Regions from separate parts of the Globicatella sanguinis genome, predicted to be linked through region 2. Evidence: predicted binding sites of a transcription regulator. Region 2 holds the regulator's gene; each other region holds the start of a gene.
The links. The regulator CtsR, encoded in region 2, represses protease genes until heat stress. The targets are predictions, from matches to a motif close to TTGGTCAAAAAAGGTCAAANA.
Positions count from the first base shown of each region.

Region 1: the regulator CtsR is predicted to act here: its motif matches at 1,756-1,776, upstream of holA (DNA polymerase III subunit delta).
Region 3: the regulator CtsR is predicted to act here: its motif matches at 2,481-2,501, upstream of clpP (ATP-dependent Clp endopeptidase proteolytic subunit ClpP).

Region 1 is NZ_CP126962.1:2,474,204-2,480,644, reverse strand. Features, by position in the region: gene CYJ72_RS10920 (diaminopimelate dehydrogenase) at 1-618, opposite strand, end outside; gene holA (DNA polymerase III subunit delta) at 714-1,733, opposite strand; gene CYJ72_RS10910 (HesB/YadR/YfhF family protein) at 1,942-2,307, opposite strand; gene CYJ72_RS10905 (gamma-glutamyl-gamma-aminobutyrate hydrolase family protein) at 2,558-3,325, shown strand; gene istB (IS21-like element helper ATPase IstB) at 3,970-4,728, opposite strand; gene istA (IS21 family transposase) at 4,725-6,191, opposite strand.
Region 2 is NZ_CP126962.1:1,373,105-1,379,545, forward strand. Features, by position in the region: gene CYJ72_RS05985 (sensor histidine kinase) at 1-628, shown strand, start outside; gene CYJ72_RS05990 (D-alanyl-D-alanine carboxypeptidase family protein) at 629-1,942, shown strand; gene msrA (peptide-methionine (S)-S-oxide reductase MsrA) at 1,954-2,475, shown strand; tRNA gene CYJ72_RS06000 (tRNA-Thr) at 2,557-2,629, shown strand; tRNA gene CYJ72_RS06005 (tRNA-Leu) at 2,667-2,752, shown strand; gene CYJ72_RS06010 (ECF transporter S component) at 3,464-4,012, shown strand; gene CYJ72_RS06015 (CtsR family transcriptional regulator) at 4,117-4,584, shown strand; gene CYJ72_RS06020 (ATP-dependent Clp protease ATP-binding subunit) at 4,598-6,441, shown strand, end outside.
Region 3 is NZ_CP126962.1:1,821,996-1,828,436, reverse strand. Features, by position in the region: gene gap (type I glyceraldehyde-3-phosphate dehydrogenase) at 1-443, opposite strand, end outside; gene CYJ72_RS08175 (sugar-binding transcriptional regulator) at 474-1,514, opposite strand; gene clpP (ATP-dependent Clp endopeptidase proteolytic subunit ClpP) at 1,842-2,435, opposite strand; gene CYJ72_RS08165 (ABC transporter substrate-binding protein) at 2,743-4,008, opposite strand; gene CYJ72_RS08160 (carbohydrate ABC transporter permease) at 4,045-4,866, opposite strand; gene CYJ72_RS08155 (carbohydrate ABC transporter permease) at 4,869-5,768, opposite strand; gene CYJ72_RS08150 (ABC transporter ATP-binding protein) at 5,758-6,441, opposite strand, start outside.

The DNA of each region.
Region 1 (6,441 bases), 1.1 Mb from region 2:
TAATACTACATAACACTCTCGACGATGTTTTTGACGTGCTGTAAGGGGCTGAGATTGACCAGAACGTACGTGTTCAATGGCACTTGTGACAGGTATCGTATATTGTTTGGCATCTTGAACACCTTCGATTCTACGAATCGCATCCGAATGACCTTGCGATACCCCCTTGCCCCAAAATGTATCAAAATGTGGATTGCTTAATATCGATGAAAAGAGTACCCGATTTAATGAAAATAAACCCGGATCCCAGCCCGTTGAAATAACACTTACTTTTTCAGCGTTTGTAGCCACTTGATTAACCTTTGCTAAATGTTGGGCAATTTCCGCATGATTATCAAAGCTATCGACGGTATTAAACCATTGAGTAAATTCCGGCGTTTGTTCAGGCAAATCCGTTGCAGACCCCCCACATAAAATCATGACATCAATCTTATCTTGAAAGTGTTGTGCCTCATTTATTTGATGAACTTTAACTACTGGATCTTGTGGCACAATTGTTTGGGGATCACGACGGGTAAAAATCGCTACTAATTCCATATCGGGTTGTTGTGCGATAGCCAATTCTACCCCACGTCCCAGATTGCCATATCCAATAATACCTATTTTAATTTTGTTCATCAAATCACCTCAATTAAATTTATAAATAAATTCTAATCTTTTTTTAATTTAAATGCAAGTTTTAATATGAAATTAACGGTTATTTTAATATATTTTTATTTCATTTGCATAAATTGAGTCATTAATAAATAAAAATACATCTCTTTATCACCAATGCCCGTCTTCATTTGATAATCCGTTTCAATTAATTGTTGATAAAACCTTTGGATATCTTTTAAGGAATATTTTACTGCTAATTGATTTGCTAATTTCACACGATACGGATGAACCCCTAGTTGGCTTGCAATATTTTGTTCTAATTGTCCGGTACTTGACAATAACTTTACTTGAAGCATTAAGCGAAATTGCGAGATTAACAAAGCCAAAATCGCAATCGGTTCATGTTTCATCAATATTAAATCATCATAAATTTGCTTAGCCTTTGCTGCTTTTCGGCTTAATAAAGCATTGGTTAGTTCAAATACATCCGATTCTAAGACGCGTGGTACTAGTTGTTGAACCACGTCGATAGTTACTTCTTTCCCACTGATGGCATAACTTTTTAATTTAACAATTTCCAACATGGCAGTACTTAAATTAGATTGAACGCGATTCAATAATTCGTTTAAAGCATCGGGAGTAATCTTTAAGTTATTTTCTTGAATATATGATTTTAAATAGTGTTTGACATCCTGTTCTTTAATGGTAGCAACATCAACAATTGTAGACTTGGCACTAAATGCTTTAGTAATCTTTTTACGTTTATCTAACTCATCAGCACTTACTCGCCAAACCACAATCGAATTGGGATTAGGATTATCAAGATAAGCGATTAATTGTTTTTGTTCAGAATCGCTTAATTTTTGATTAGGCTGGGCATTAAAGAAGGTCACATTTTCTACTATAATCAAACGGTATTCTGTAAAAAAAGAATATAACTCCGCTTCGTCTAATACAGCTTGTATAGTATCAACATTCAAATCAATATGCATCACGTCTAACTCATCCGCTGCTGAGAGTGTCGCAGTCAAACTTGACATAAAAGTAGATTGTAAATAACTTTCAGAGCCCAATAATAAATAATTAGGTTGAAAATTCCCCTTCTTGATCTGTTTAATGGCCTCTTGTACTTTCATAGCAACCTCCTTTTTTATTAATTATTATACCTATTTTTACGAATACTAGGTAGTCCCTCTGAATTCATATTAAAAAGTCACGATATCTCTAAACTAATACACACAAATCTATTAGCTCACTACTACGTGACCTTCTATTTAATAATAATTCTATTCCACATGGTATTTATTCTAATATCTATTGGCTCACTACTATGAGACAATCTATTTAGGCTTGGTCTTTTTTAGAAGGTCCAGTGGCCGTATCGACTGTATCATCGGCATGTGGTGCATGCGAACCGGCAGTTGGCTCATAATGATATGTAGGTTCTTGTAATTGTTCATCACAGTCTACATAAAAATCATAACCGTCAAAATACCATTCATCACTTTCTTCAATAAAAAATTTAGTTCCCTTCACTTCAGTCATGACTAAAGGTCGGCTTGGTTCAGCTACTTCCATCCCTAATGAAAAATTTTCATGAACTGGTGAATTACCATAGACTTTACCAAAAAAGCGAATACCAGTCGTGGCTGTTAAACCCATTTCCTCTGCATACCATGCCTGAGCAGCTTCTGATACAACTAATTTCATCTGTTACACCCTCTCAAATTTATCAATGTAGTTTCATTGTAATTAATAATGATTATTTATACAAGTTTATCGATTATTCCTTCAGTAAATAAAATGAACAGTTTCTTTCAACCACAACTATTTCAGAAGTCTTTATTTCACAAATTTTTCATTAAAATATTGTAAAGGTTGCGTAACAGCTTTAATACGTTATAATGAAAGAATAATTTTAACATTTTAAATTTAAATATATATTACAAGGAGGAACTTCATGAAACCAGTAATCGGTATCACCGGAAATATTTCATTATTATCCAGTGCACAACCTTTTAATGTTAATTATTCGCCTTTAGGTTTTAGCAAGGCTATCGAAAAAGTAGGTGGCTCACCTATTATCTTACCTATCATGGACACAGATAATGCTGAAGAGTTGATTTCTATTGTAGATGGCTTATTATTAACCGGTGGTGAAGACGTATCACCTAAATTATATAATGAAGAACCGCGTATGGTCATTGGCCCTACGTCCCCAGAACGTGATCGTAGTGAAATCTTATTGTTAAAAGAAGCAATGAAACAACAAAAACCGATTTTAGGCATTTGTCGTGGTTTACAATTAATTAACGTTGTTTTAGGCGGATCACTTTATCAAGATTTATCTGAAAACAAAGACATTACCATTCAACATGTGCAAAAAACAAAGCCCCATCATCCAACTCATTCTATTGCTGTAAAAGAAAAATCACATATTGCTAAAATCTTTCAAACAGGCGACTATGTGAATTCTTTCCATCACCAAGTCATTAAAGATGTCGCCGACGGATTAACCGTATCGGCTTGGAGTCAAGACAAAGTCGTTGAAGCGATTGAATTATTTGAAAACAATCAGAGTATTTTAGGGTTACAATGGCATCCTGAATTGAATGCACTCAAAAATAATGAACAAAGTTTAGCTATTTTTGCTGATTTGGTTAAACGTGCCAATGATGCTAAACATCATATTAAAGCAAGAAAAGAAACCCCATACTATAATATTTAAGCTTTTAGTACAAAAATTACGTGCAACAAATTGGGAAATCTTATTGTAACTTTTATTTTTAGTTTAAGTCTCAATGTTTTTAACCTCTAGTTGCTAAGCAAAATAATCATAATTTGTTTGGTAGCATCGATTAAAATTTCGCGAGTGGAAAGTTGTATCTACTGCTTTTTTTATGATTAGGCATGCAGTCAAGTCATTGACTAATAATTAAAAACTCAGTAATTGAGTGGGCAAGAAGTAGAACTGCGTATAAATTTCACTTTTTGCTCACTTTTTCGAGTTTTTAAAAGTATTAATAATCCATGTACAATTTATAATATCCTATCGAAGTTGAATGTTATCTTCTATTTTCACTTTGTCATCCTACAATAATCTTACGACCTCCATCTACAAAGGCTAGGGAGTGGGCAAGAAGTAGAAAATTAAATAATTTTCGCTTCGTCTGCCCACCCCCCACAGTTGGGAGTAGACCAGAAGTAGAAAATCGAATGATTTTCGCTTCGTTGGCCTACCCCCGCACAGTTGAGTATGCCTCAAACAAGTCGAAAGACGCAGGTTGAGACCACTCAACCACTGTATATGTCAAATGAAAAAGGGACCACTTTGCTGACGAAAAAGGGACCACCTTGCAGTGGTAATAGGAGCTAATCTTCTCCTTTCTCTAGTCCCTTTTTCCATAGGCTTGTTTGCTTCATTCTGTAACTTTCTCCTCGCATATCTACCACATGGGCTTTGTAAGCGAGACGGTCGACAAGCGCTCCTGTTAAAGTAGGATCTTTAAAGCATTCTTGCCAACGATCAAATGTTAAATTAGTGGTAATAATCACCGATCCCTTTCCTATCTGATTCGATAATAAATTAAAGATAAGTTCAGCCCCCGATTCATCGAAGGATAAATAGCCAAGTTCGTCGATAATCAATAAATCTACCTTCTTTAAGCGCTGCTTAAAACGATAAAATTGACTCTGAGTGACGGCCTCTTTCATCTGGATGACTAGATTAGGGGCGTTGACAAATAAGACATTATAACCCTTTAAACAAGCTTCCATCCCTAATCCAATACTGTAATGGGTCTTACCCGTTCCTGGATTTCCTATAAAAATGGCATTCTCCTTTTCTTCAATAAATTGTAACGTCTTTAAGTTCCGTAGTTCCTTTCTAACAGGCTCCTGAAAGACTGTGTCATCAAAGTCCACCAAATACTTCTTCTGATTAAATTTAGCCGCTTTGATTCGCCTTTGATGACTACGGTCCCGTCGATGCATCACTTCTTCATTCAGCCATTCTTCGATGGCCTCTTCAATGTTCAATCCTCTGGCTTGATACTCTTTTATTAATTGCTGGTGATTCTCTTTAAGAAAGGCCAATTTTAGCTCATTAGCTGCTTCAACAATCTTCATCATATAACTTCCTCCAAACCGAAAAGGTCATTGAATTGATGAAGAGTCTGCTGAGTCTGCTGGATGATGGCATCTTGACTCGACTCCATTGAGGGCTCTTCTAGTGAAGAAAGAAGGCTGGCTTCAATGGTTTGAATGCGAACCTCAGGATTTAAAACTTGATATTTTTCAAGTAGTTCTAGGAAATCTCTTGGTTTATCGCTATAATATTTCTCATAGAGGATTTTCAAATCAGGGTTATACTTCAATGCATGTGAATGCTTTAATGCCCCCGGCTTCTTTTTCAAAGTTTTGATATAGTGGAAGATATCGAGACAGAAGCCTTGAGAACCCTCTATTTTTTGATGCCTAGCGACCTCTTGATCATTAGAATAGATAACTAAGCGGTCATGATAGGCTTTCACTTGGACAGTTTTTCCAACTAGGTAATCGGGTACTGAATACTGATTGCGTTCATAATGAATAGCGGAATAACGATTTACCTTTAGTTCATGGAAATCTGCTAATTCAAAAGGTGGGCGATAAGATAAGAGCAGTTCCTTTTCGGCTTCTATTTGGCTACTTTCATTTAGTTTTATCAGTTGGGATTGGAGATGGTCACAAGCTGTTTCTAAACTATCGAACTGATAGACTTTGGTGAAACAAGCTTGACGCACCTTTTTAACCCTGCCTTCTACTGTTCCTTTCTCATTACCGCTGAAACAATTGGTGACGTTGATATCAAACCCATAATAAGTAGCTAATTGAATCAGACGAGCATTCAACTCCTTTTCACTTTTGCCAATAAATCTTGAAACAACGTTACGCATATTATCATAGACAACTTCTAAATAAACACCTCCTACCTGTTCAAAGAAGCGAACATGTGCGTCTTGAAAAACATCTTGTTTCTGATGGGTATATAAATAAGCCCAATAATAATCGGAAGCTGGGCTGGCAAAGACCGCTAGGTAAAGTGTTGTCACCTTTCCATTGATATCCAGCTTAACTTCTCCAAAGTCAAATTCAACTCGGGATCCTAATTCATACTCTTGGCGTATAAAAGCCTCCTTAGCCTTTTTATTCAATTGTCCCCAATAGTGAGCGACCGTTCGATACTTAATATCATAGCCTTCCTCATTGAGTATTTCAGCAACAGCTACGGCAGTTAGAGCTTGTTTATGTGAACCTAATCTTTTTGTTTTCTCTTTTTCTTCTTCAAGCAACTCCTTCATTCTTGCCTCTACTTCTGGAGTAAAGGCTGTTTTCTTTCGGTTAGAGCTATCATACTTTCTCTTTAACACTAATTCCTCTGTGGCACGTTCAAGGGCTTGGTCGTCTTCAGCTTCGCCCAGTTTAACTAACGTCTCGTCATAAGCATCACAAATTTTTCTGACTGTTTTTCTATCTACCTCCAGTTTACGACTAATTCCTCTTTTAGTTTCTCCTCGACGATAACAACTGATAATTTCAAATTCAAGAGTCATACTTAACACTCCAAGCAACCTCCACTATAAAAATTCTATCTAAATATTATAGCGGATAATTGACTGCAGGTGGTCCCTTTTTCGGCTGCAATTCTTTCGATTTTTGGCCCCTTTTTAGAATACAATAAACAACCACTGCGCTATTAATTAACGAACAATAATCTTAACTAAATTTATCAAGTTTATGCCCAGCCTCAAAATAATCTTCAAAAAAGCTGATTTCATGGCAAAACTTCTCTTCTATCTCTTC
Region 2 (6,441 bases):
CTCTATCATCGGCTATCTAGGTTTAATTGAAAACAAACGGTATCATTCAGAAGAACAGTTACTAGAATATACGCATATTGCTTATAAAAAAGCAATGAGCATGCAAGTGATGGTTAATGATTTGTTTGATTACGCCGCTTCGAGATTAGTTTCATATGAAGTTACCCCTGAAGAAGTGCATCTAAATTTTTTCTTTGAACAACTGGCAGCAGAATTTGAATTAGAAGCAGCTGAAAAAAATATTGAAATTGAAATCAATGTGATGCCTAAAAACTTAATTGTTCATTTTGACCCAGAAAAAATGGCACGAGTATTTAATAACTTATTATCAAATGCGCTAAAATATGGACATGGTGCCACTAAAATAAAAATGAATGCTAACCAAATAGATGATGATGACCAGATTATTATGGATGTAGTCAATAATGGTGAGCTTCTAAAATTAGAAGAATTGGAAAAAGTTTTCCAAAGAAGTTATCGGGCAGATACCTCAAGAAATTCTGCTATTCCTGGGACGGGACTCGGTTTAGGAATCGCTAGAAATATTGTAGAGTTACATAATGGTATCATTTATGCTATGATTGAGAATAACGAAATGATATTTAGAATCGAGATGAGTAGATTATAAATGAAGATGATTAATAAGATATTGATTTTATTATTATCTGTATTCCTGGTGCTACCAAAGCATAGTTTAGTCAGTGCTCAAGAATTAAATATTGAAAATTTACCTGCTCAGTCTATTATGTTAATCAATGGCGATAATGGGCAGGTTCTATTTAATAAAAATTCCGAAGACCTTTTAGAAATTGGCTCCTTGTCTAAATTATTACTGCTATATATTGTTTTTGAACAAATTGAAACAGAAAAAATTAATTTAGAGGATATAGTCCCTATTTCTAATGCTGCTTATGAGCTCAGTCAAGATTATGATATACCGAACGTTCCTTTAAGACAGGATTTTTCATATACGGTAGAAGAGTTAATAACGGCGATCGCAGTAAAAAATGCGAATGGTGCAGCGTTGGCTCTAGTTGAAAAAATTGCATCCAATGAAGCAGATTTTATAAAATTAATGGAACAAAAGTTAAGTGAATGGCAACTTTCAAATTATCAATTTGTTGATAGTTTGGGGTTACCTAATGACTATGAGAGAGGTGTAGAAGAGTATCAAGGTCAAACTAATAAAATGAGTGCGGAGGCTATTATAACAGTGGCTTTCAGATTATACAAAGATTATCCACAATATTTAGAATATGCCTCGACTAAGGAATTAAATTTTAAGGCAGATACGGATGATGCTTTTCAAACAACAAGCAATAATCCATTATTAAAAGACACCAAACTGTCAGTCAATGGAATGTTTATTGGCTATGCTCCTCAAAATGGCTATAATCAAGTGATAAGTAGCACCGATCAAGAAACGACCTATTTAGCAGTAGTAATCGGGGTGTCAGAGAATCTAGAAGACCCCTATTATTCTGTTGAACAATTGATACAATATGCTCAGAGCAGTTTTGATACGAAGATTATTGTAAAAAAAGAGAGTTTGACGGAAGAAATCCCTGTTATAAATGTAGATGGTGGTACGAGAGATATCATACATTCTGTCTATACAGATGATTTCGTAATCAGTGTACCAAAAGGCGATAATCAATTAAACATTGATTATCAATTTATACCTAATGAAGAAAAAACAGGATACCAAAATTATATAACCGCTCCAATAGATAAAGGAGATTTTTTAGGAACATTAAAAATGGATTTTCAACATTATAACATCGAGTACTTACCAACGGCTCAAAACAGTGAAGTACAGGTAGTGGCGAATGAATCGATACCTGAAAAATCAATTTTTGGAAAATTTTTACAATCAGTAATGAGATTTATTATAACGATAATCGAAGCAATTCGAAAATTTTTTACTAACATATTTAATTAGAGGTGATATAGATGAGTCAAGAAGTCGCTATTTTTGCTGGAGGTTGTTTTTGGTGTATGGTACATCCATTTGATCAGTGGCCAGGAGTTATTTCAGTTGAATCAGGTTATACAGGTGGTCATGTTATGAACCCAAGTTATGAACAAGTAAAAACAGGAATGACTGGCCATACTGAAGCGGTAAAAATTACCTATGATCCAGCGATAATTCCTTATCAAAAGCTATTAGAAGTATACTGGTCTGTCATTGATCCTACGGATTTAGAAGGACAATTTGTGGATCGTGGCTCTTCGTATCGACCAGAAATATTTTACACAACTCCTGAGCAAAAAGAATTAGCTGAACAATCTAAAGAGCATTTAGATTTGAGTCAACGATTTTCAAAACCAATTGTAGTACCGATTACTGAAGCAACAGAATTTTTTGTTGCTGAAGATTATCATCAGGATTTTTATAAGAAAAATCCTACTCATTATCAACGGTATCGACAAGGTTCCGGAAGAGACCAATTTATTGAAAGATTTCAGCAATAATTCGTAAAAATGTCATAATTTGTATTGACAATATAGATGTAAATAAGGTATTATTAATCATGTTGTGAATCACATTCACAGGCCGGCTTAGCTCAGTTGGTAGAGCATCTGATTTGTAATCAGAGGGTCGAGGGTTCAAGTCCTTTAGCCGGCATTGATTAGTAATAATCAAAGGTTCCAAAATATCCTTTGCCGGGGTGGCGGAACTGGCAGACGCACAGGACTTAAAATCCTGCGGGTAGTGATACCCGTACCGGTTCGATTCCGGTCCTCGGCATCATTTAAACATTGACTTAACAATGTTTCTAGGCTTCAGTTGTAGTAGTAACTGGGGTCTTTTTTTATTACGTAATTGATTACGTATTAATAAAAAAACTCTTTAGTTTATAAATTATTAGTAGTATTAGTAGTCATTATGAATAATAATTCTTAAATGATTGCTCATGAGCTGGGCATAAACTTGAAAAATTAAATCAATTGATTGCTCGCTAATTAAAAGCGCAGTGGTTGAGTGGTCTCACCTGCGTCTTAAGATTTAGACATCATTTTGATAAATTGAATCAAGTTTATTGATCGGTAATTAAAAGCGGAGTGGTTGAGTGGCCTCAAATTGCGTCTTAAAGAAGTAAGGTATAAATTTGACAAATTCAATCAACTAATTGTTCGGTAGTTAAAAACGCAGTGGTTGAGCAGCCTCAACCTGCGTCTTTCGACTTGTTTGAGGCCTACTCAACTTTGCGGGGGTAGGCTGACGAAGCGAAAATTATTCAATTTTCTAATTCTGGCCTACTCCCAACTGTGCGGGGTGGGCAAACGAAGCGAAAATCATTGAATTTTCTACTTCTGGCCCACTCCCGTTATAATCATCAAAAAAATTGTTTATTTAATTAATATTTTGAACACAATTACTCTGTTTCCGGGTATAATAGTGAGTGAATATAAATAGATAAAAGCATTTTCGAATGTCGTAAGGAGTGGGAAAAAATTGGTGAAACAAAAAAGTTTTACATTATGGATTACGCAAGTTGCTTTATTAACAACATTATGTGTGGTGGGGAGAATTTTCTTTGCGTTCATACCGAATGTACAACCCGTTACAACTATTATCGCAATTGTGACCATTTTATTAGGTTTTAAAGATGGCGTTATCGTATCGTCTTTGACGATGCTAGTTTCAAATCTCATTTTGGGAATGGGGCCATGGGTCGTGTTACAAATTATAAGCTATCTTATCGTCGTTATTTTTGTCTACTTCAGCAATAGATTATTAGAAAAAATGGTAAAAAGAGATTATATATTATTTGGTAGCCGAGCAGTCGTTACCGGTATTGCAGGTATATTGTTTGGCTTTAGTATTTCGTGGTTGTGGACTTTTTTAATACAAGTAGAAAACTTTTGGGTTTATTATTTAAATGGTTTACCTTTTGATTTGGCTCATTCAGCTGGGAATGTGGTATTTTTTATCTTATTATTCCCATTATTGAATAAATTATTCCAACGATATGCTGTCAATTATCAAGGGTTAAAACAAAATTAGTCAAATAATGACCGAAATATAAGATTTTAAGTCGTTCCTCTTTTCAAAGAGGAATTATTATTGTATAATGGTCAAAGAAAGTCAATGTTAAAGGAGGCGAGACTGTGACCCAACGAAATATGACGGATATTATTGAAGCGTATTTAAAAGCGTATTTAGAAAATCAAGAACATCTTGAAATCAAGCGAAGTGATATTGCCGATCGATTTGATTGTGTTCCTTCGCAAATCAATTATGTTATTAATACCCGTTTTACACAAGAACATGGATACCTAGTGGAAAGTAAAAGAGGTGGCGGAGGCTATATCCGGATACTTAAAGTCCATTTGGTAGATGAAGTAGACGAAATCGATCAAATGATTGATTTAATTGGAAATCAGATAAGTCAGCGAAACGGGATCAATATCATCGAAACTTTAACAGAAAGAAAGATTATAACTCAAAGGGAAGCTGCTTTGATTTTATCTGTGATTGAAAAAGCTGTTTTACAAACAATAACGGAGGAAGAACAAATAGCGAGAGCTCAATTATTAAAAACTTTTCTATACCAACTCCGTTATACATACGAATAAGAGGTGAATAAAAATGTTTGAAGAACTATTTACAGAAAGTGCACGACAAGCGATGATTTATGCGGCAGAGCAAGCTTATTATATGCAACATCAAGCAGTCGGCACAGAACATATATTATTAGGTTTATCTCGTGAAGAAACTGGAATTGCTGGAAAAGCATTAAGAGAACATGGTGCAACTTTCAATGAATTGATTTTAGAATTAGAAGCCATACATGGAAAATTTAGTCAACCGCGACTCAATGCTGAAAGAGTTATACCTTACTCTCCACGTGCTAAAAAAGTTATTATGAATGCTTCTAATGATGCGAAACGATTGGGTGCACCAAAAGTTGGAACTGAGCATTTATTATTAGGTATTTTAAAAGAAGAAATTTTAGCAACGGTTTTACTAAGAAACGTTGGTGTTGATTTTGATGAATTACGCAAAACAATTTATGAATTAATTGGCTTAGCTAGTCAAGACCCAACCAGTGGTGGTAACAATCGACGTAGAAGAAATCCTCGTAACAATAAAGAGGCACAAAAGACGTCTAAAACACCAACACTTGATTCAGTTTCTAGAGATTTAACTGAGCTAGCTAGACAAAATGAATTGGATCCGGTGATTGGACGTGAAAAAGAAGTTCACCGAATTGTGCAAATTATTAGCCGTAGAACCAAAAACAATCCGGTTTTAGTTGGGGAACCAGGTGTCGGTAAAACAGCTATAGCAGAAGGATTAGCTCAAAGAATGATTCAAGGAGATGTTCCTCAAGATATCGCTAAGAAAAGTTTAATTATGTTAGATATGGGAGCATTAGTTGCAGGAACGAAATATCGCGGTGAATTTGAAGAGCGCATGAAAAAAATTATCGAAGAAATTTCTGAAGACGGTAATATTATTCTGTTTATTGATGAATTGCATACATTAATCGGTGCTGGGGGAGCTGAAGGAGCGATTGATGCTTCTAATATATTAAAACCTGCTTTAGCTCGTGGAGAAATACAAGTAGTAGGTGCCACTACTTTAGACGAATACCAAAAGTATATTGAAAAAGATGCGGCATTAGAAAGACGTTTCTCTAAAGTACAAATTGATGAGCCTAGTCAAGAAGAATCTATCTTAATTATAAATGGACTAAAAGAAAAATATGAAGATCACCATAAAGTCGAAATTACTGACGAAGCAGTTGATGCCGCAGTAAAATTAAGTTCTCGCTATATGACAGCAAGACGCTTGCCGGATAAAGCGGTAGATTTAATTGATGAAGCTTCTGCACGTGTTCGTATTGATTCTGCGATTATGCCAAACAAAGTCACGACTGAAACAATTGAGCATCAGTTAGCTGAAATTGGCAATAAAAAAGAAGCCGCAATTCTCAATCGTGATTTTGAAGAAGCCGCAAATTTAAGAGAAAAAGAAGTGGCTCTAGAAGAGCAATTAGCAGAACTTGATAAAGCCAAAGAAAAAGCAAATGATGATTCAACTGTATCGCAATTGAAAGTAACAGCACAAGATGTGGCGCAGGTAGTTGCTTTAGCGACGGGGGTGCCAGTCCAACAAATGGAATCAAGTGAAAGCAAACGATTGATTAATCTAGAAGCTGAATTACATGAACGTGTAATCGGGCAAGATGAAGCGGTCAAAGCAGTTGCCAGAGCGATTCGTAGAGCTCGTAGTGGTTTGAAATCACCAAAACGTCCAATTGGATCATTCCTATTTTTAGGACCTACTGGTGTTGGAAAAACGGAATTAGCCAAAACCTTAGCGACAGCAATGTTTGGTAGCGAAGATAGTATGATTCGGGTTGATATGTCTGAATATATGGAAAAACACAGTGTCTCTCGTTTAGTAGGATCACCTCCAGGATATGT
Region 3 (6,441 bases), 450 kb from region 2:
CCAGAGATAACTGTTTCGTCACCAGTTAAGATATCATGGTTAGTATTGTAAACGATTGTTGGAACATCATTACCACCAGGTGCAGAAATAACAACACGTTTGGCACCACCTTGTAAGTGTAATTCAGCTTTTTCTTTAGAAGTGAAGAAACCAGTACATTCTAATACGATTTCAACTCCTAATTCGCCCCAAGGTAATTCATTTGGATTTGGGTTAGCTAAAACTTTCACTTCTTTACCGTTAACACGGAAAGCTCCGTCTAATACCTCAACTTCACCATTGAAGCGACCTTGAGTTGTATCATATTTTAATAAGTGAGCTAATTGATTAGCATCTGTTAAGTCGTTGATTGCTACTACTTCGATTCCTTCTACTTCTTGGATACGACGGAATGCTAAACGACCGATACGTCCAAAACCATTAATACCTACTTTTACTGTCATAATTGACTTCCTCCTTAAGGATTTTTTATTTTAATGAGTTTCCTCATTTAAAATCATATTTGCGACGCCCTCATCACAGATTAACCATCCATGATGTTGGACTAATTTACAATAGCCTTCTACGGCATGTGCTTTTGTAGCACCACCAACTATTGTCAGAACTAAAGGAATGTGGCTCACGTCTTCTATTTGAATACCAATCCGTGGTAATCGTAATACTTCTTGGCCTTGTTCATCAAAGAACACGCCAAACGCTTCACCAATCGCCTTTTTTTCTTTTAATAATTGTTGTTGTTGTGCAGTAAGCTCCCGACGCTCTGCCATCACTTCGGCGGATCCAACACTGACTAATAAACAATCTGCTTTCTTACTCAATGCCACTGCCTGACTAATCGAAGGATCTGTCATCAATATTTTCGACGCATCTTCTTCCATTGCATCCGGTAGAAATAAAGGAACATATTTTGAATTCGTTTTTTGAGCCATCACACCGCCAACAATATTGGATTGGATATTAAATCCACCCCCAACACCGCCACGGGCTGGAACAAATACTAATTCACGATTTTGGGACAAATCATCAGTTAAACCTTCGCCGACATGAGCTAAGGTCTCACCACCTGTCACCGCAATAATACTACGACCAAACTTCAAGTAGCGTTCTAATACTTGTTGAGTAGCGTAACTCAATTCCCGATAGACGACCGAATCATGATCTAAATCACCTGGTACAACCCAACAATTGGAGATACCTAAATGACTTTTTAATGATTCTTCAATATCGTGTAAACGACTTGAGTTTTTTACTGTCTCAGAAATCATGTCTGAAACAATATGTCCATGTTCCGTTAAGCGAATCCCCACTCTTGTCACTTCGACTAAGTCTTGTTCACGCATTAGATCAATAATCGTTCGTACTGAACGTTCAGAACTGTTAATCCGTTCAGCTAAATTTTTTCGACCTAATGGTTCACCAACTTGTCTTAAGTGATAGAGGATTTCATAGCGCGTTCGCAAGGTTACACTTAAATCAGGTGCTATTGCTTGCATCATAGAAAAAACATCCTTCATGGTGTTCCTCCTCTTGGGCAACTAATGACCAACCACTCAAGTTTATAAAAAACTTTAGTAAATAATCAGTCCATCGTTTTCCATATTAATACTATACCATTATTCAATATTGTTTGCAATCAAAATCAAATAATAACAGCCGATATTGCCCCCTATTGCATGGGCGATTATTGGCCAATAAGATTAAATATTTCAATATTAACAAATGGTTAAGTGCTTTCTTTGAAAGAGTTTAATATTACATATATTTTCATAAAAAAAATTCTGGACTTTCGCCCAGAATTAAGATTTTCTTAAAATTTAAAATATTAAATTCTTTTCGTTCTATTATTTTAACGATTTGTTATTCTCCATAATATGATCAATTAAACCATATTCTTTTGCCTGTTCCGCAGTCATATAATTATCACGGTCCGTATCGCGGGCAATAATATCGATTGGTTGCCCTGTACGATCAGCTAAAATCGTATTAAGGCGCTCACGCGTATGTAAAATATGACGGGCAGCTATTTCGATTTCAGTTGCTTGACCTTGCGCTCCACCTAATGGTTGGTGAATCATCACTTCAGAATTAGGTAAAGCGTAGCGTTTGCCTTTTTGTCCTGCTGCTAATAAGAAAGCCCCCATTGACGCAGCCATTCCGATAACAATCGTTTGTACATCAGACTTAATAAAGTTCATCGTATCAAAAATAGCTAATCCAGCAGAAACGCTCCCCCCAGGTGAATTAATATATAAATAAATATCCTTTTCTGAGTCTTGGGCTTCTAAAAATAATAATTGGGCAATGACACTGTTAGCCACATTATCATCAATAGGTCCACTTAGCATAATAATTCTATCTTTTAATAAACGAGAATAAATATCATAGGCACGTTCTCCACGTGAAGATTGTTCAATTACTGTAGGTATTAAATTCAAATTTATCGCTCCTTTTCTCACTTTATCTGGATTCATTATACTCCATTAGTCAAATAAGGTCAATCTTATTGACTTGAATATTTCCTTCGTCATTTTATCGAACACTGTTACAAGTTTCAACGAAAAGCATTCTAGGAAAAATTCATTTTTGTTTATCCTTTATAAAACGGCTCTATACTTTTTGTTGTAGGTCAACAAAAATGCCTCTGTCCATTCACACCATTTGACAAAGAGCCTATAAAAAATGAAGGCCTCTGTTAAAGCCTTCATTTTCCGTACTGTTGTCATTTATCAATCGTCTTGTTAATTATAGACCTAAAAATTCTTTTACTAATGTTTCGATATTTGCCATTTCAGTTGCTGCTTCAGCATCATTAATAATAATATTTTCTAATGCTGTTTTTAACTCAGAGTAAACTTCACTAGCTCCAACATAGGCAGCTTGTGCCTTACCAAATTCTAATTCTTCAGAGGCAGCTTTAACAAGTGGATTTTCTTCTAAGTATTGAGTCCATTCTTCAGATTCTGCGCCTTGTTTTGTAACAGGTAAATAACCTGTCACAATCGCCCAACGGTCAGTATTTTCTAATAAGAATGACATGAATTGCACTGCCGCTTTTTGTTGTTCTTCAGATGCAGAATTGAAAACACCTAAATCATTACCTGCAAATAAGGTTAACTCTTCACCATCACCAAAGACCGGAATATGTGCAGTTTCTAATTCGATACCACTTTCTTCTACACCCGGTAAGACATATTGTAAACCAGCAGAAGAACCAATATATAACGCACTTTCACCAGCAGCAAATGGACCAGACATATAGCCATCTTCACCTGCTGTACGTGCATGTTCATTCGCTAATAAATCTTTAATGAATTGAAGTGGCTCAATTGCTTTTTCAGAAGACATATCAACTTGCGATAAATCATCTGCAATCCAAGTTGCACCATTTTGACGAGCCATTGTTTCATATTCCATGGTTAACTCGTTTTCAAGTCCCATTGCTGGTTTTTCAATTCCAGCTTCATCTAATTTTTCACCTAATGCCAATACTTCATCCCAAGTTTTTGGAACTTCAGCATTCACTTCATCCAACATTGTTTTATTGACAAACATTAAGCGTACTGATTTTGAGAATGGTAAAGCATAAATTTGATCATCAAAAGTAGCACCTTTTAAGAAAGTTTCATAAACCCCTTCTTTTAACTCATCAGTATAGCCGTTTTCAGGTGTTAATAAGTCATTTAAAGGTAATAATAAACCTTGATCCATGAAATCCGGGGTGTTCGAAGCTGTTAATTGAGCAATTGTCGGTAAATCGCCTGATACACCAGAAGCCATAATACTTTGTTGTAAAGTAGAATAGTCACCTTGGTTTTGTTCAACGACTTCAATCCCTTCTTGTGAAGCATTAAATTCTTCAACTAATTTAGTTAACATTTCTTGGTGTGGACCATTCATCGCATGCCAAAAAGTTACTTGTACTTTCTCTTGCGCATTTGCTGATGGAACAAAAGAGCCTAAAGTTGTTGCTGCTAATAAAGTTGCCGCTAATGTGCGTAATTTTTTCATTAATGTTTTCCTCCCAGAAAATAAATCCTAAGTCATCTAGCCTTTAAGACCAGAACTTGCAATACCTTGCATAATATATTTTTGCAAGAACAGATAAATGACAACCATTGGAACTACTACTAAGGTTGACGCCGCCATTAATAACTCAAATTGAGTTCCGGCTTCGGTCGTAAAAGCTTGTAGTCCCACAGGCAATGTACGTAATGCCTTATCGTTTGTGACAATTAATGGCCACATAAACGAATTCCAACTACCAATCACTTTCAATATCATGACCGCAATAATCGATGATTTAGATAAAGGTACCATCATTTCCCAAAGGAAACGCCAGTCACTCGCACCATCGGTTTTAGCGGCATAATAAAGCTGATCCGGTATCGATTGGAATGATTGTTTTAAAGTAAAGACTGAAAAAACACTTGCAAGCCATGGTATAATCAAAGCCCAATAGGTGTTAATCATATCCCAACTTGCTAACGTTACAAAGTTAGGTATGGTCATTAATTCACCCGGCACCATCATGGTGGCTAATAAAATAATGAACAATACATCTTTACCCCAAAACTTTAGTTTAGCAAAGGCAAAAGCTGCCAAAATGCTCGTAATTAACTCGCCCGTTGTGGTCGTCAAGGTGACCAATAAACTATTTAAAAAATAGCGAGCGAATGGGGCTACCTTCAGCGCTTTTTCATAATTTGAAAACAACCAATTCCGAGGTAACCAAGTAGGAGGAATCGCAATAGCTTCCCCTGCTGATTTTAAACTTGTTACTAACATCCAATAGAAAGGCAACACCATAAACAGGCCACCTAAAAACAATAGCATATATAATAAAATGTTTTTTAAAAACCCCTTCATCATTAGCCACCTCTCTTTTCAAAGTAACGGTTGCCGGCATTTTGAACCATAGTAATGACTAAAACAATCAAGAACAAAATAATACCGGTTGCTGCTGCTTGACCATATTTGAATTTCACATAGAATTTTTCAAATAAATAATAAACCAAAGTGGTTGCCGAACCTGCGGGTCCAGGTCTACCACTAAATAAAGCAAAGACTTCGTCGAACACCTTAAAACCACTGATTACCCCTAAGGTCGACAGTAAAAATAAAGTCGGTCTTAATAAGGGAATCGTAATGTTCATAAAGCGATTAAAAGCATTCGCCCCATCAATTTTAGCGGCTTTATAGTAATTCTCATTGATATTACCTAAACCTACTAATAATAGTAAAATATTAAAACCTAAACTCTTCCATACCGCCATAATCATCACGGCCGGCAACGCATTATCAGGTGAATTTAACCAGTTGACGGCATCTGCTCCAAATAAGCTAAGAATATAATTAAAGAAACCATAGCGTGAATGATACAACCAACTCCACACCACCGAAACAGCTACGGTACTGGTCACATAAGGCAAGAAATAAACGGTTCTAAAGAAACCTTTTAAAAACGGAATACTATTTAACATTAACGCGATCATCAATGAGATAAAAATACTCGTTGGCACGACCCCAATAACATAAATAAAAGTGTTTTTTAGAGCTTGATGAAATTTAGGATCACTGAGGACGACTTGATAGTTTTCCAATCCTCGCGATTTAACTTCACCCGTAAACAAATTAAAATTAGTATAAAAACTCATCGCCACTGATTTAAAAATAGGATAAATGGTAAAAATACCAATAAATGTTAACATCGGTGCCAAATAAAGCAATGCTTGTAAGGTGCTTTTTAGCGTCGGTTTTTTATTCATGATTCACTACCTCAACTCTGGCAGTTGTCTTATCAAAAAACATTATTTTTTCTGGTGCAACTTTTAAGTAAACCAAGCTACCTTCTGTTACATCTAAATCTAAATCGGTAACCGTAAAGGATTCACCCTCGAATATCATATGCATCGTAATATCTTTCCCCACATGTTCAATTCTCTCAACCGTTGCTTGTAGTAAGTAATCTTCTGCGTTTCCTAATGTAAAATGCTCAGAACGAATCCCTATCGTTTCCCATTCATGATCAAATAGCCATGCCTCATGATTTAAAGAAGGTGAATTTTTAGTAAATGTATTAATAACGGGTGAACCGATGAATTTCGCCACAAAAAGATTTTTAGGTTCTTTATATAAAGTAACGGGATCTGTTTTTTGTTGAATTTCACCTTGGTTTAAGACCATCACATTATCCGCAATACTTAGTGCTTCTTCTTGATCATGGGTTACAAACACAGTCGTTACACCTGTTTCTTGTTGAATACGACGAATTTCCTCACGCATCTCAATTCGCAAACGCGCATCTAAATTAGATAATGGCTCATCCATCAATAAGACCGACGGAGATTTCGCCAAAGCCCGGCTAATGGCTACTCTTTGTTGTTGCCCACCCGATAATTGACGTGGATATTTATCCAGTTGATCGTCAATTTGTGTTAAAGC